2 regions of the Acidisoma sp. C75 genome follow, and region 1 is predicted to be linked to the other one. Evidence: predicted binding sites of a transcription regulator. Region 1 holds the regulator's gene; the other holds the start of a gene.
What was found. Region 1 encodes LexA, which represses DNA repair genes until DNA is damaged. Its sites were predicted from a motif close to TGTTCTANNTANGTTC; they were not measured.
Positions count from the first base shown of each region.

Region 2: a site for LexA is predicted at 1,280-1,295, ahead of ACYQ7X_RS10545 (ImuA family protein). Genes of this name have one in related genera too.

Region 1 covers NZ_BAAFHD010000004.1:119,890-127,280, reverse strand. The annotation lists partial or broken gene rnd (ribonuclease D) at 1-50, shown strand, start outside; gene ACYQ7X_RS06800 (hypothetical protein) at 206-655, opposite strand; gene ACYQ7X_RS06795 (MFS transporter) at 795-2,021, opposite strand; gene der (ribosome biogenesis GTPase Der) at 2,161-3,558, shown strand; gene lexA (transcriptional repressor LexA) at 3,817-4,593, shown strand; gene ACYQ7X_RS06780 (YebC/PmpR family DNA-binding transcriptional regulator) at 4,777-5,529, shown strand; gene ruvC (crossover junction endodeoxyribonuclease RuvC) at 5,563-6,078, shown strand; gene ruvA (Holliday junction branch migration protein RuvA) at 6,075-6,689, shown strand; gene ruvB (Holliday junction branch migration DNA helicase RuvB) at 6,686-7,391, shown strand, end outside.
Region 2 covers NZ_BAAFHD010000007.1:18,301-25,691, forward strand. The annotation lists gene ACYQ7X_RS10540 (Y-family DNA polymerase) at 1-549, opposite strand, end outside; gene ACYQ7X_RS10545 (ImuA family protein) at 461-1,252, opposite strand; gene ACYQ7X_RS10550 (hypothetical protein) at 1,479-1,775, shown strand; gene ACYQ7X_RS10555 (sulfotransferase domain-containing protein) at 1,794-2,621, shown strand; TPP riboswitch at 2,669-2,793, shown strand; gene ACYQ7X_RS10560 (FAD-dependent oxidoreductase) at 2,861-3,856, shown strand; gene thiS (sulfur carrier protein ThiS) at 3,853-4,050, shown strand; gene ACYQ7X_RS10570 (thiazole synthase) at 4,055-4,846, shown strand; gene ACYQ7X_RS10575 (thiamine phosphate synthase) at 4,843-5,457, shown strand; gene ACYQ7X_RS10580 (hypothetical protein) at 5,560-5,775, shown strand; gene ACYQ7X_RS10585 (mismatch-specific DNA-glycosylase) at 5,982-6,569, shown strand; gene msrB (peptide-methionine (R)-S-oxide reductase MsrB) at 6,556-6,963, opposite strand; gene ACYQ7X_RS10595 (anthranilate synthase component II) at 7,114-7,391, shown strand, end outside.

The DNA.
Region 1 (7,391 bases):
GCGGGCGGATCGCCCTTGCCGCCCGCGGCAAGCGGATCAGGCTGGTGCCGCTCGGCCCGCCGGGCGCGGCAGAGCAGGCGGAGGAGCAGCCGGAGCCGCTTGGGCCGGCTGCCGAGCAGCCGCATGATCCGCAGGAGGCTGAAGCCTAGCCTTTCAGCTGATGACCGGCCGGCCGGCTCCGCCGCCTGGCGGAGCCGCGCTGCCCTCAGCCGACGCCCTCGGCGGAATTTTGATCGGTGCCGGCGACATGGTTCGCCCGCGGTCGGGCGCCCCGCTCCCCCCGGCCGCCACGCGCACCCGGCGCTTGCCCGCCCTCTTCCTGCCGCGCCTGGCGTTCCGCCCGCCGTTCCATGCTCTGCAGGCGCAGCGTGAGCGAATCGAGCTGCTCGGCCGCTTCCACATAAGCCACGCGCAATTCCTTGTTCTTCACGCGGAGCGTGGCATTCGCCCGCTCGAGCTTCTCGACCCGCAGCTTGAGTTCTTCCTTGCTGAAGGCCGGGGCGGCCGGGGTTAGGCTACGCCCTACCCGGGCGCGCGATCCACTGCTGCTGCCCTTGGCCATACCACGCGGCTTGGCCGCTGCCGGCGCCTTAGCGGAGCCCGCCACCCCGCTGCCCCGCCGCGCCTTGGGCGTGAGAGCCGTTTCACGAGCCATATGATCCATCTCCTATGCTGACCACCGGCGACAAGAGAGAGCACTCAATCATATGGCAATCAACCCCGAGTTTGCGGCGCTTTTCAGCGCCGATCCCTTATTTCTCTTCAAGATCAGCGGAGCGCGGCCCCGTGCCGCCTCAGCCAGGGCGCGGGGTTTTGATATGCGGCAGAAACATCGCAAGCAGGCCGATCACCGGGAGAAAGGAGCAGATTTCGTATGTGGTTACTATTCCGAAATGATCTGCGATGACGCCAATGGCCGCCGCCCCCAGCCCACCCATGCCGAAAGCGAGGCCGAAGAACAGGCCCGAAATCAACCCCACGCGGCCGGGTACCAGCTCCTGCGCATAGACGATCATCGCCGGCATGGCGGAGGAGAGCACGAAGCCGATGATGAAGGAGAGCACCACCGTCGTTGTCAGCCCGACATAAGGTAACGCAAGTGTGAACGGCAGCACGCCGAGGATCGACACCCAGATGACGAGCTTGCGGCCGATCCGATCCCCGATCGGCCCGCCGAAGACGGTGCCGAGCGCCGCGGCGCCGAGAAAGACGAAGAGCAGCAACTGCGCCGTCTGCACCGGCAGCCCGAACCGATGGATGAGGTAGAAGGTGTAGTAGCTGGAGATGCTGGCAAGGTAGAAGAACTTGGAGAAGACCAGGGCCACCAGGATCGCCATGGTGATGACGAGCCGCGCGCGGGGCAGCGCGTCATGCGGATGCATGGCTGCCCGCGGCCGCCGCCGGGCGCTCGCCATGCGCTGCTGATACCAGCGCCCGACGCCGCCGAGCACCACCATGCCGAGCAGCGCGATCCCTGAGAACCAGATGATGCTGCCCTGCCCGTGCGGCACCACGATGAAGGCGGCGAGCACCGGGCCGATCGCGGTGCCGGCATTGCCACCCACCTGGAAGACCGATTGCGCGAGCCCGTGCCGCCCGCCCGAGGATGCGCGGGCGACGCGCGAGGATTCCGGGTGGAAGATCGAGGAGCCGATGCCGATCATGCCGGCCGATACCAACAGCATCGAAAAGCTCGCCGCCTGCGAAAGCAGCACCAGGCCGCACATGGTGAAGCCCATGCCGACGGGCAGGGAATAGGGCTGCGGGCGCTTATCCGTCACCATTCCGACGAGCGGCTGCAAGAGCGAGGCGGTGACCTGAAAGACGAAGGTCATGAGCCCGATCTGCACGAAGTTGAGGTGGAAGGCCGTCTTGAGGTTCGGGTAGATCGCCGGCAGGAGGGACTGCATCGTGTCGTTGAGGAAATGGGAAAAGCTCACCGCGAGCAGCACCGCGAGCACCAGCCCCTCGCCGCCGACCGCCGGGGCTGCCGGGCGTTGCGCGCCTGTCGTCGTGCTCATGCCGTTACCTTTCTCGCTTATGATCAGCGGATTGCGGGCTGCCCCGTCTGGCCGCGCGGCCAAGCTCGGCCGACGCCGGGCACGCATGCCCATATTTCTCTTAACCGCGGGCGGCCTCCGGCAGTATTGCCCCTAGCGCATGGAAACCCCGCTTGTCGTGATCGCCGGCCGCCCGAATGTCGGCAAAAGCAGTTTGTTCAACCGTCTCGTCGGGCGGCGCCAGGCGCTGGTCGCCGATCAGCCCGGCCTCACGCGGGACCGGCTGGAGGCCACCTGCACGGTGGGCGGCCGCAAGATCCGCCTCGCCGATACCGCGGGGCTGGAGGAAGCGCCGCCCGAGAGCCTCGCCGGCCGCATGCGGGCGGGCGCCGCCTCGATCCTCGAACAGGCGGACCTCATCCTCTTCGTGGTCGATGCCCGCGCCGGCATCCTGCCGCCCGATCAACATTTCGGCACCTGGCTCCGCCGGCTCGGCCGGCCAGTGCTGCTCATCGCCAACAAGACTGAGGGGCGGGCCGGCTTCAACAATGCGCTCGATGCCTATGCGCTCGGCTTGGGCGAGCCGCTGCTGGTCTCGGCCGAGCATGGCGAGGGCATCAGCGCGCTGATGAGCGGGATCGCCGAGGCGCTGCCCCCGGCGCCGGGCGAGGATGGGACGGCCGCGGATCCGGATGCCGAGGCCGCGGAGGCAGACGCCCTCGGCGCCGATGGCAAACCGCGCAAGCCGCTCCGCCTCGTCATCCTCGGCCGGCCGAATGCCGGCAAATCCACTCTCGTCAACCAGTTGCTCGGCGAGGAGCGGATGTTGACGGGGCCCGAGCCCGGCATCACCCGCGATGCGATCACGCTACGGATGACCGATAGCGAGGGCTGGGCCTACGAACTCGTGGATACCGCGGGGCTGCGCCGCCGCGCGCGCGTGCAGGACGAGATCGAGCGCATGTCCACCGGCGCCAGCCTGCAGGCGATGCGCTTCGCCGAGGTCGTCGTTCTCGTCGTCGATGCGGTGGACGGCATGCACGATCAGGATCTCCAGCTTGCCCGCCTCGTGGAGCGGGAAGGCCGGGCCATGGTCGTCGTCCTCAACAAGTGGGATGCGGTGGAAGATCGCGACGCGACCCGCAAGGCGGTCTCCGATCGGCTGGAGCGCAGCCTCGCCCAGCTCAAGGGCATTCCCGTCGTCACCATGAGCGCGCTGACCGGCGCCAATCTCCGCCGCCTCTTCCCCGCCGTGCGCCAGGTTTACGAGACCTGGAACAAGCGGGTGACGACCTCGGCGCTCAACCGCTGGTTCGAGGATGCCGTCAGCCGCCATCCGCCGCCGACGGTGCAGGGGCGCCGGCTCAAGCTGCGCTACGTCACGCAGGCAACCGCCCGGCCGCCCACCTTCGTCGTCTTCGGCACGCGTGCGGAAGCGACGCCGGAGGATTATCGCCGCTATCTTATCAACGAGTTGCGCGAAATCTTCCACTTGCCGGGAACGCCGATCCGGCTCGATTTCCGCGGCACCGTCAATCCGTACGACGATAAGGACTGAAGCGGCGCGCAGCCCGAGGCCGGGTTGCCCCGGCCGGCTGCTGCTGGTGCCTGCGGCGCTTCACCACGCTCGTCGCCGCACGCCGCGCTTGACGCGGCGCGGAGCTAACCCCTAGAACGCCAATGGTTTCTGCTTTGTTCGTGATCCGATCCCTGAACATTACGGAAGCGTAGGGCAAGGTCTGCGCTCCGTTCTCGTTCCGAGGCTTCGGCGCAAGCGCGGCAGGGGCATCGCCTGTCATGGCCCGAGGGGTTCCGCATGTTGACGCGCAAGCAGCACGAACTGCTCATGTTCATCGACCGTCACCTGAAAACGACGGGCTATTCGCCGAGTTTCGATGAAATGAAGGAGGCGCTGAGCCTCCGCTCCAAATCCGGCATCCACCGCCTCATCTCGGCGCTGGAGGAGCGTGGCTTCCTCAGCCGTCGCCACCATCAGGCCCGCGCGCTCGAAGTGCTGCGCCTGCCGGGCCAAGCGCCGGCCGCGATCGCGCTCGTCCCGCTGAGCGCGGAGCCGGCGCCCCTCTCCGCACCCGCGGGCCCGCCCGCGCTGCCAGCCGCCCCCGGCAGGCGGGAAAGCGGCTTTGCCCCCCGCGTCATCCAAGGCGATTTCACTTCGCGCCTGCCCGGCCTGCGCACCGCCGTCGAAGCCTCGGCGGTGCAGTTGCCGCTCTACGGCCGCATCGCCGCCGGCCTGCCGATCGAGGCGCTGCGCGATACCTCGACCTTCCTGGAAGTGCCGGTCGCCATGCTCGGCCCGGGGGAGCATTACGCCCTCGAAGTCGCAGGCGATTCGATGATCGACGCCGGCATCTGGGATGGCGATACCGTCATCATCCGCCGCTCCGAAACGGCCGAGAGCGGGCAGATCGTCGTCGCCCTGGTGGATGACGCGGAAGTGACCCTCAAGCGTCTCCGCCGCCGGGGCAATTCGGTGGCGCTGGAGCCCGCCAATCCGCGCCATGAAAGCCGGATCTTCCCGGCCGAACGGGTGCGCGTGCAGGGCCGGCTCGTCGGCCTCATGCGGAGTTACTGAGGGGCGAGACCCGATCGTCTGGACATGCGGACAGGTCTGAACCGGCCGGTCCGCCGCGATCAACCGGGTTGCGCCTTGTCTCGCCTGCCCGGCGCCGCGGTGTAACGGCGCTTGACGCCGCGGCCCGGCTTGGCGGAGACACCATCGCACGAAACGAGATCACCTGCCTTCCGGAGCCTCGCCATGGCCGGCCATAGCCAGTTCAAGAACATCATGCACCGCAAGGGCGCGCAGGATGCCCGCCGCGCCCGGCAATTCGCCAAGCTCATCCGCGAAATCACCGTCTCGGCGCGCCAGGGCCTGCCGGACCCCGCCTCCAACCCGCGGCTGCGGGCGGCGATCCTCGCCGCACGCAAGGAGAACATGCCGAAAGACACTGTCGATCGCGCCATCAAGAAGGCGAGTGCGGCCGGCGGCGGCGGGGATGATTACGAGGAGATCCGCTACGAGGGCTACGGGCCGAGCGGCGTCGCCGTCATCGTCGAGGCGCTGACCGACAATCGCAACCGCACCGCCTCCGAGGTTCGCGCCGCCTTCAACAAGCACGGCGGGGCGCTCGGCGAGACCAATTCGGTGAGCTTCATGTTCGAGCGTCTGGCCGTCATCCGCTATCCGGCGGCCGCCGCCTCGGCCGATGCCATGCTCGAAGCCGGGATCGAGGCCGGGGCCGACAATGTCGAGAGCAGCGAGGAATGGCACGAGGTCACCGGCGCGCCGGAAAGCCTCGTCGCCATGCAGGAGGCGCTCGAAGCCCGCTTCGGCGGGGCGGAGAGCGCAAAGCTCGATTGGCGGCCGCGCACCACCGTGCCGCTGGATGAAGAAGCGGCAAGCTCGGTGCTCAAACTGCTCGAAGTGCTGGACGAATCGGACGACGTGCAGAATGTCTATGCCAACTTCGACCTGCCCGAATCGGTTCTGCAGAAACTCTCCGCCTGATCCTCAAGCCCCGCGCAGGATGTCGCCCGACCCTTGATCCGCATCTTAGGCATCGACCCCGGGCTTCGCTTCACCGGCTGGGGCGTGGTGGAAGCCGATGGCAACCGCCTGCGCCATATCGCGGACGGGGTGGTGACGACCGATGGCGAAGCCTCGGTGCCTGAGCGGCTGCGGGCGCTGCACGCCGCCCTCCTCGCCCTCATCGCCGAGCACGGGCCGCAGGAGGCGGCGGTCGAGGAGACTTATGTCAATGTGAACGCGACGGCGACGCTCAAGCTCGGCTATGCGCGCGGGGTGGCGCTGCTCGCACCCGCCGTGGCCGGCCTCGTCGTCGCTGAATATGGCGCCAAGACGGTCAAGCTCTCGGTCGTCGGCACCGGCGGCGCGGACAAGACCCAGGTCGGCCTCATGGTGCGCCGCCTGCTGCCGGGGGCGACGCTGCGGCGGGCGGATGCGGCGGATGCGCTGGCGGTCGCCATCTGCCACGCCCATCATCGCGCCAGCCGCCGCGCCTGGAGTGCCGCGGCGGTGATGGGAGGCCGGGGATGATCGGCAGCCTGCGCGGCATCCTCAGCGCCCAGGATGAAGGGCACTGCGTGATCGAGACGGCGGGCGGCGTCGGCTATCTCGTGCAGGCCTCGTCCCGCACGCTCGGCAGCCTGCCGCCGGCCCCGGCCGAGGTGCGGCTGCTGATCGAGACCTTCGTGCGGGAGGACGCGATCACCCTCTATGGCTTCGCGAGCAATGCCGAACGCGCCTGGTTCCGGCTGTTGACGACGGTGCAGGGGGTGGGGCCGAAAGTGGCCCTCGCGATCCTCTCGGCGCTGTCGGCTGATGATCTCGCGCGGGCGATTTCCGCCGGCGACCGGGCGGCGCTCGGCCGTGCCCCGGGCGTCGGGCCCAAGCTCGCCGCCCGCCTCGCCCTTGAACTCAAGGAGAAGGCGGGCGCCCTGCCGCTGCCCGTCTCCCTCGCCGAAGGCATCGCAGCCCCCGCGCCGCTCGCCGCCGGGCCGATGGAGGATGCGCTTTCCGCCCTCGTCAACCTCGGCTACCGGCGCCCCGAGGCTCTCGCCGCGCTCGGCCGGGCGGAGGCCAAGCTCGGCGAGGGGGCCGATGTCGCGGCCCTCATCCCGGCCGCCCTCAGGGAGCTTGCGCGATGACCGCCCGCCCCCGCGGCCGCAAGCCGGCGGCTTCCGCGCCCGAGGCGGAGACGGAGGAGCGCCCGCTCTCCCCCGCCCGTGCTTTCGAGGATGCCGGCGAAGCGAGCCTCCGCCCGCAGACGCTCGCCGATTTCATCGGCCAGGAGGCGAGCCGGCAGAACCTCGCCATCTTCATCGAGGCGGCGCGGGCGCGCGGCGAAGCGCTGGACCATGTGCTGCTGCACGGGCCGCCGGGCCTCGGCAAAACCACGCTCGCGCAGATCGTGGCGCGCGAACTCGGAGTGGGCTTCCGCGCGACCTCGGGGCCGGTGATCCAGAAGGCCGGCGATCTCGCCGCGATTCTCACCAACCTGCAACCGCGGGACGTGCTCTTCATTGACGAGATCCATCGCCTGCAGCCGGCGATCGAGGAAGTGCTCTACCCGGCGATGGAGGATTTCCAGCTCGATCTCGTCATCGGCGAAGGTCCGGCGGCGCGTTCCCTACGAATCGATTTGCCGCCGTTCACGCTCGTGGGCGCGACCACCCGCTCCGGCTTGCTGGCAACGCCCTTGCGGGATCGCTTCGGCATACCGCTGCGGCTCATCCTCTACACGCCCGAGGAACTCACCATCATCGTCGCCCGCGGGGCGCGGCTGCTCGGCTTCACGCTGACCGAGGATGGCGCGCGGGAGATCGCCCGCCGCAGCCGCGGCACGCCGC
Region 2 (7,391 bases), on a different contig from region 1:
AACCGGCAGGGGGGCGAGCGCCACCGCCACCCCACCCGGCGGGCAGAGCAGCCCCTCCGCCGCGCCAGGATGGTAGCGGGCGAGCGCCCAGGCCGCCCCCGGCGTATCGGCAATCGCCAGCCGGCTGGTGATGCCTGCCGCCGCGAGGCGTGTGCGGAGATCGGCCAGCAGGGCGGCCTCCCCGCCCAGCAGATGATCGGCGCCGGAACTGTCGATCCGCACCCCGTCCGGCGGATCGGCCGCCGTGAGCGGGGCGTAGCGCCGGCACCAGAGGGCGAGATCCCGCAAGCCCGTGGCATCGGCCGCCGGTTCGGCATCGACGACGCAAAGGCCCGGATGCATCGCCTGCGCTTCGGCGAGCGGCTGGCCGGGGCGGATGCCGAGCGCGCGCGCGGCCGCATCGGCCGCCCCCACGGCCAGCCGTCGGCCATCATGCAGGCGGGTGACGAGCGGCGCCCCCTCAGGCAAGCAGACGCCGGCCGCCGCCTGCTGCCGGCGCCACCGCTCGGTCGGCCAGAGCGGCAGGAAGACGGAGATGACCCGTCTCATCGCAAGCCTCCACAATCCAGGATGCAGCCTCCGCCCCCCGGCAGCGGATGAGATCGACCTGCCAGAGCGCGGGGGCGAGGCCCGCGATCTCCGGCACTGCCGCCACAGGCGGGCCTGAGGGAAGGCGGGTGATGCGCCACCGCGTGAGCGCGGGGATCGGCGGTGCAGCATGCGGCCGGGCCGCGTCAGGCCGGGCCGCCGGCCCCGGCGGCCGGCAGAGGGTGAAGGCGGGGAAGCCTGCGGTTTCCGCCGCCAGTTGCAGGCGCCGGGCGGCGGTGGGGCGCAGCCATGTTCCGACCTCGCCCACGATGCCGGCGGCACCGCCATGGCGCAGCCCCTCTTCCATCACCAGCGGCACCGCCCGCGGCGCGCGCACATGCAGAACCCGATCGGGATGCAGGCCGGCGGCGGCAAGGCCGGGGGGAAAGAGATCCTCCCGCTCGCTGATCCACAGAACCGGGCCGGGTAGCCGCGCCAGAATGCCCGCCACCATCAGCGCGGCGGCGCTGCCATAGGGCTGGCCGGCGCCCTGATCGGCCAGTTCGTGCAAGCCGCCGAGCCTCAGCCCCCCGCCCGGCAGGTGGCGATCCACTATGCCGAGGCCGAAGGGCAGGACAGCGCCCGGCGCTTTCTGGCTGCTGCCGCGCTCCAACCCGGCGATCGTGCCACGAAGCCGCGTAAGGTTTTGAAGAATCTCGCTCATAACTCCCAAGGGCGCAGCAAAGAGAGTGAACATAAAGAGAACATGAGGGGAACATAGGCATGGCCGGGCGCTTCTGTGAAGCGACGAATCGGCGAGGCCGCTTCCGCCGTCACGGCTGGGTTCAGCCTCCCGCTCTGGTGCGCCTGGTTACAAACCGCTTACTTTGCCCCGGGCAAAGACGATCCTTCCCCAGGGCCGGAAAGCGCGAGAGAGACGGGAGCAGACGGTGACGAGCACGGCACACGCAACCCGCGAGAAATTCCTCAAGGCCACCCGCATCCTCGCCTCCCATACCGGCCCGATGAAGGTGCGCCTGCGCGAGGCCCTGGTGCCGGACCTGCTGATGCTGACCGCCGAGGACATGCCCTGGCCCGATCTCTGGGAGCGTTTCGTGACGATCCGCGAGGAACTCGCCCCCCACCATAAGCCGGATGTGCTGCTGGAACGCTGGTGGGATTTCGAGCTTGGCCGCGTCGCGCTCGAAATCGTCGATATCTACGACGCCTTGACCCGCCGCGCCTGACGCCGGAGCCTGCCCGGTATGGGCCAGCTGCTATGGATCGCCTCCTACCCCAAATCGGGCAATACCTGGGTGCGGGCCTTCCTGCAGAACTACATCCGCGATGCCGCCGAACCCCAGGACATCAACGACCTGATGGCCGTGACGACGGGGGAAAGCGCGGCCGCGCGCTTCGCGCCGTTCGATCCGCGCCCCGCCTCGCAATACAGCATCGCCGATGTCCAGCGCCTGCGCCCGCTCGTGCATCGCGCCATGGCCGAAGCGCGGCCGGGGATCTCCCTCGTCAAGACGCATAGCGCGCTGCTCGTGGTGGCGGGCGAGCAGACCATCACCCGCGCAGTGACGGCGGGCTGCATCTACATCCTGCGCGATCCGCGCGATGTCGCCGTCTCCTTCAGCCATCACCTCGGCCTCTCGCTCGATCGCACCATCGCCTTCATGGCGGATCCTGAAGCGGCGACCGGCGGGACGGATGATACCGTCTATGTCCGCCTCGCCACCTGGTCCGCGCATGTGCATTTCTGGACCCATCGCCCCCACCCCACGCTGCATGTGATGCGCTACGAGGATCTGCTGGCCGATCCTCACGCCGGTTTCGGCGCGCTCATCCGCTTCATGGGGCAGGAGCCCGAGCCCGAGCGCTTGGCGCGCGCGGTACGCTTCAGCGATTTTGGCACGCTGCGCGCCCAGGAGGCCGAGCGCGGCTTCATCGAAAAGCCGCCCCAATCCCGTGCCGCCTTCTTCCGCGCCGGCGAGGCCGGGCAGTGGCGGAGGGTGCTGAGCCCGGCCCAGGCCGCCCGGATCGAGCAGGACCACGCCACCATCATGCGGCGCTTCGGCTATCTCTGAGGCGAGCGGCCGGGGATTTGACGCAACCGGCGAAGAGCGATAGCAGAGCGGGATCCAAGGGGAGCCCCGGCAAGGGGCTGAGAGGCCATTCGGCGGGTTTTCCCGCCGCGCGTGGCGACCCTTCGAACCTGATCCAGGTCATGCTGGCGAAGGGATGGGACAAGCGGCCGCACAGCATGCCGTTTCACGCTCTCCGCCCTTTCCGGCCATGCCCCTGATCTCAGAGCGGAGATGCCCGCATGCGGGTGGAGCATGTTACAGTGATCGGCGCGGGCGTCCTCGGCCTCACCACTGCGCTCGCCCTCGCCGAAGCCGGCATCGGCGTCACGATCCTCGAACGCAGCCCGGCCCTCGCGCAGGATGCCTGCTCCCGCTATGCGGGCGGCATGCTCGCCCCCTGGTGCGAGCGCGAAAGTGCCGAGCCCGCGGTGCAGCGCCTCGGCGCGGAGGCGCTCGCCTTCTGGCCGCGCGTCTTTCCGGCCACCGAGCAGCGGGGCAGCCTGGTGCTCGCCCCTTCCCGCGATGCCCCCGATCTCGCCCGCTTCGCCCGCCGCACCGAAGGCTGGCAAGCCCTGGACGGGGCCGGCATCGCGGCGCTGGAACCCGATCTCGCCGGGCGTTTCCGCGAAGCCCTGTTCTACCCGGAGGAAGCGCATCTCGATCCGCGCGCCGCCCTCCCCGCGCTCGTCGCAGAGCTTGCCGCGCGGTCCGTCTCCCTCCGCTTCGGGGTGGCGGCCGATCCCGAGGATCCGAGCCTCGGCCCGGTCGCCGATTGCCGGGGCCTCGCGGCGCGGGACAGGCTTGCCGATCTGCGCGGGGTGAAGGGCGAAATGCTCATCCTCCGCTGCCCCGGCCTTTCCCTCAGCCGGCCGGTGCGGCTCGTCCATCCGCGCTTTCCCCTCTATGTCGTGCCGCGGGGGGACGGCGTCTTCATGCTCGGCGCGACCATGCTGGAAAGCGGCGAGCGCGGCCGGGTGACGGCGCGTTCGGTGGTGGAACTCCTCAACGCCGCCTATGCCCTGCACCCGGCCTTCGCGGAGGCCGAGATCATCGAGCTCGGCGCCGATGCCAGGCCGGCCTTTCCGGACAATCTGCCCCGCCTCCGCCCCTTCGGGCGGCGGAGCCTCGCCGCCAACGGCCTCTTCCGCCACGGCTTCCTCCTCGCCCCCGCCCTCGCCCGGCGGGCCGCCGCCTATTTCGCCACCGGCACGCTCGACCCGGAGATCGCCGCATGAAAATCCACGTCAACAACGAGGAAAGAGAGGTCTCGGCCGATAACCTCGCCGCCCTCATCGACGAGCTCGGCTTGGCCGATGCTGCGGTCGCGACCGCGCTCAACGGCGAGTTCGCGCCGGCGCGGATGCGCGCAGGCCTCGCGCTTCGCGCCGGCGACCGGGTGGAGATCCTCGCCCCCATGCGGGGAGGCTGAGGCCATGCCGCTCCCGATACCGGCGCCGCTTCAGGTCTACGGCGTGCCGCTCGCCTCCCGCCTGCTGCTCGGCACCGCGCTCTACCCCTCGCCCGCCATCATGGCGGAGGCGGTGCGCCGCTCGGGCGCCGAGATCGTCACCGTCTCGCTGCGGCGGGAATCGGGGGCGGCGCGAGAGGGCCAGGCCTTCTGGTCCCTCATCCGCGGCCTCGGCCTGCGCGTGCTGCCCAATACCGCCGGCTGCCATTCGGTGAAGGAGGCCGTGACCACCGCGCAGATGGCGCGTGAGGTTTTCGAGACCGACTGGATCAAGCTCGAGGTAATCGGCCATCAGGACAATCTGCAGCCCGATGTCTTTGGCCTGGTGGAGGCCGCGCGCATCCTGGCCGCCGATGGTTTCGCGGTCTTTCCCTATACGACGGAAGACCTCGTGGTGGGGGAACGGCTGCTCGATGCCGGCTGCCAGGTGCTGATGCCCTGGGGCGCGCCGATCGGCACCGCGCGGGGGCTGAACAACCTCTACGGGCTGCGGGCGATGCGCGCCCGCTTTCCGCAAGTGCCGCTGATCGTCGATGCCGGCATCGGCCTGCCCTCCCATGCGGCCCAGGCGATGGAACTCGGCTTCGACGGCGTGCTGCTCAATACCGCCGTCGCCCGCGCGGGCGATCCGGCGCTGATGGCGGAAGCCTTCGCCGGCGCCATCCGTGCCGGCCGCCAGGCCTATGAGGCCGATCCCATGCCGGTGCGCGATCTCGCCGCCCCTTCCACCCCGGTCCTCGGGCTCGCCTTCCAATGAGGCCGCGGCTCGATCCCTTCTATCTGATCGTGGACGAGCCGGGCTGGATCGAGCGGCTGCTGCCGCTCGGCCTGCGTCTCGTGCAGCTTCGCATCAAGGAGCAGCCGGAGCCGGCGCTGCGGGCGGCGATCCGCGCCGCGCGCGGGCTTTGCGCCGCCGCCGGGGCGACGCTCGTCATCAACGATCATTGGCAAATCGCGATCGAGGAAGGGTGCGATTTCGTCCATCTCGGCCAGGAGGATCTGGCGGAGGCCGATCTGCCGGCCATTCGCCGCCACGGCCTGCGGCTGGGTTTGAGCACGCATAGCCCGGAGGAGTTGGACCGCGCGCTCACCGCCGCCCCCGATTACGTGGCGCTCGGCCCGGTGTTTCCGACCATCCTCAAGCAGATGCCCTGGGCGCCCCAGGGCCTCGATCGGGTTCGGGAGTGGAAGGAGCGGCTTGGCGATCTGCCGCTGGTCGCGATCGGCGGCCTGACGCCCGAGCGAGGCCGCGCAGTCCTGGAAGCGGGCGCGGATTGCGCCGCGGTGGTGACGGATGTGCTGCGCCACCCCGATCCTGAAGCGCGGCTCGGCGCCTGGCTGGCGGCGACCGCATCGCGGCGGGGCTGAAGCGGATGGCCCCTCGCCCCCTGGTTTTCCGCCCTCTTCACCCCCACCTCCCGGGCCGGGAGCCTTGAGGGGCACCCAGAACAACAGAGGAGCGTGACGGCGATGAGCGATGAGATAGGCGAAGCCTACCGCGCCGCGCCCGCCGGCCAAGAGCCGGGGGAGATCTGGTTCGGCGTCTTCCAGGGGGCGCGCATGGTCTCCGCCCGGGTGATGACCCAGGATGAGGCGGAGGCCGAGGCCGCCCGCCTCAACCTTGCCGCCCGTGGGCTCGATATCGAGGATCCGGGCACGCTCAAGCCCCGCGGCAGCGGGGGCTGACCGGCGGGGCGGCGTCTCGTCTCCCCCCGCGCCTCCTGGCCAAGCCAAGGTTGGCGGCGATCAGCCGAGGCCAAGCGCCAGGCGCGGGGATGTGACCGGGGCGTGACCGGGCGCGGCGGCCCGGCTAGAATGGCCCGATGCCCGGCCCTTCCGATCGCCGCTCCGCGCTTCCGCGCGCGGCCGCGCCCTCAGACGCCCCCGACGCCATGCCCGCCGCGAGGCCCGAGGCGGATATCCTCCCCGATCTCCTCGCCGAGGGGCTGGATCTCGTCATCTGCGGCACTGCCCCGGGCGCCGTCTCTGCCGCGCGGCGCGCTTATTACGCCGGGCCCGGCAACCGCTTCTGGCCGATCCTGGCGGAGATCGGGCTCACCCCCCGCCTGTTCGCGCCGATGGAATACCCAAGCCTGCTCGCGCTCGGCATCGGGCTCACGGATGTCTGCAAAGGATTTGCCGGGCAGGATGAGGAACTGCCCCGCCATGGCTTCCTGCCGGCGCGGCTGGCGGAGGCGATGTGGCAGTACCGGCCCGCTCTGCTCGCCTTCAACAGCAAGCGGGCGGCGGCCGAATTTCTCGGCCGCCCCACCGGCCGCATCGCCTATGGCGAACAGCCGCCGATCGAAGGCCTGCCGCCGATCATGGTTCTCCCCTCGACCTCAGGCCTCGCCTGCCGGGCGTGGGATGCGCGCCCCTGGGCCGCGATGGCAGCGCGGGTGCGGCGCCTGCGGGGGGCGCGCGCAGCGGCTCCGGCCGATGCTGCGACGAAGGCCGCGGCGCCCTTCAATTCGGGATGAAGTTCATCGCCACGCCGTTCATGCAGTAGCGCTGAAAGCTCGGCGGCGGGCCGTCCGGAAAGACATGGCCGAGATGGCCGCCGCAGCGGGCGCAATGCACCTCGGTGCGGACCATGCCGTAGCTGCGATCCTCTTCCGTTTCCACAGCGCCGGGCAAAGGCTCGTCGAAGCTCGGCCAGCCGGTGCCGCTTTCGAACTTGGTGCCGCTTTTGAAGAGCGGATTGCCGCAGCCCGCGCATTCGAAGGTGCCCTGCCGCTTTTCCACCAGAAGCGCGCAGGTGCCCGGCCGCTCCGTGCCGTGCTGGCGCAACACCTGGTATTGCTCCGGCGTCAGCTTCGCGCGCCATTCGGCATCGCTCATCGTCACCGGAAAGCTTTTCGCAGCCGCATCCATAATCGTCCGTCTCCTCTGCCACATCCATGGGTTGCCGGCAGGGCTGCCCCAAGCCTCGCCCGCCGAACCCCGCATCGCGGGCCGCTCTCAACCCAGCCCCCGCGCTGCCTCCGATTGACCCTTCGGGGTCGCTCGGCGCATCATAATGACATGATCCTCCTCATCGACAATTACGATAGTTTCACCTTCAACCTGGTGCAGTTCCTGGGCGATCTCGGGGCGGAATGCCAGGTGTGGCGGAACGATCAACTTTCCGCGGAGGCGGCGATGGCGAAGGCGCCGGAGGCGATTGTGCTCTCGCCCGGCCCCTGCACGCCGAATGAGGCTGGGATCTGCCTCGATCTGATCGCGGCGGCGGCGGGCCGGGTGCCGATCTTCGGCGTCTGCCTCGGCCATCAGGCGATCGGTCAGGCCTTCGGCGGCCGGGT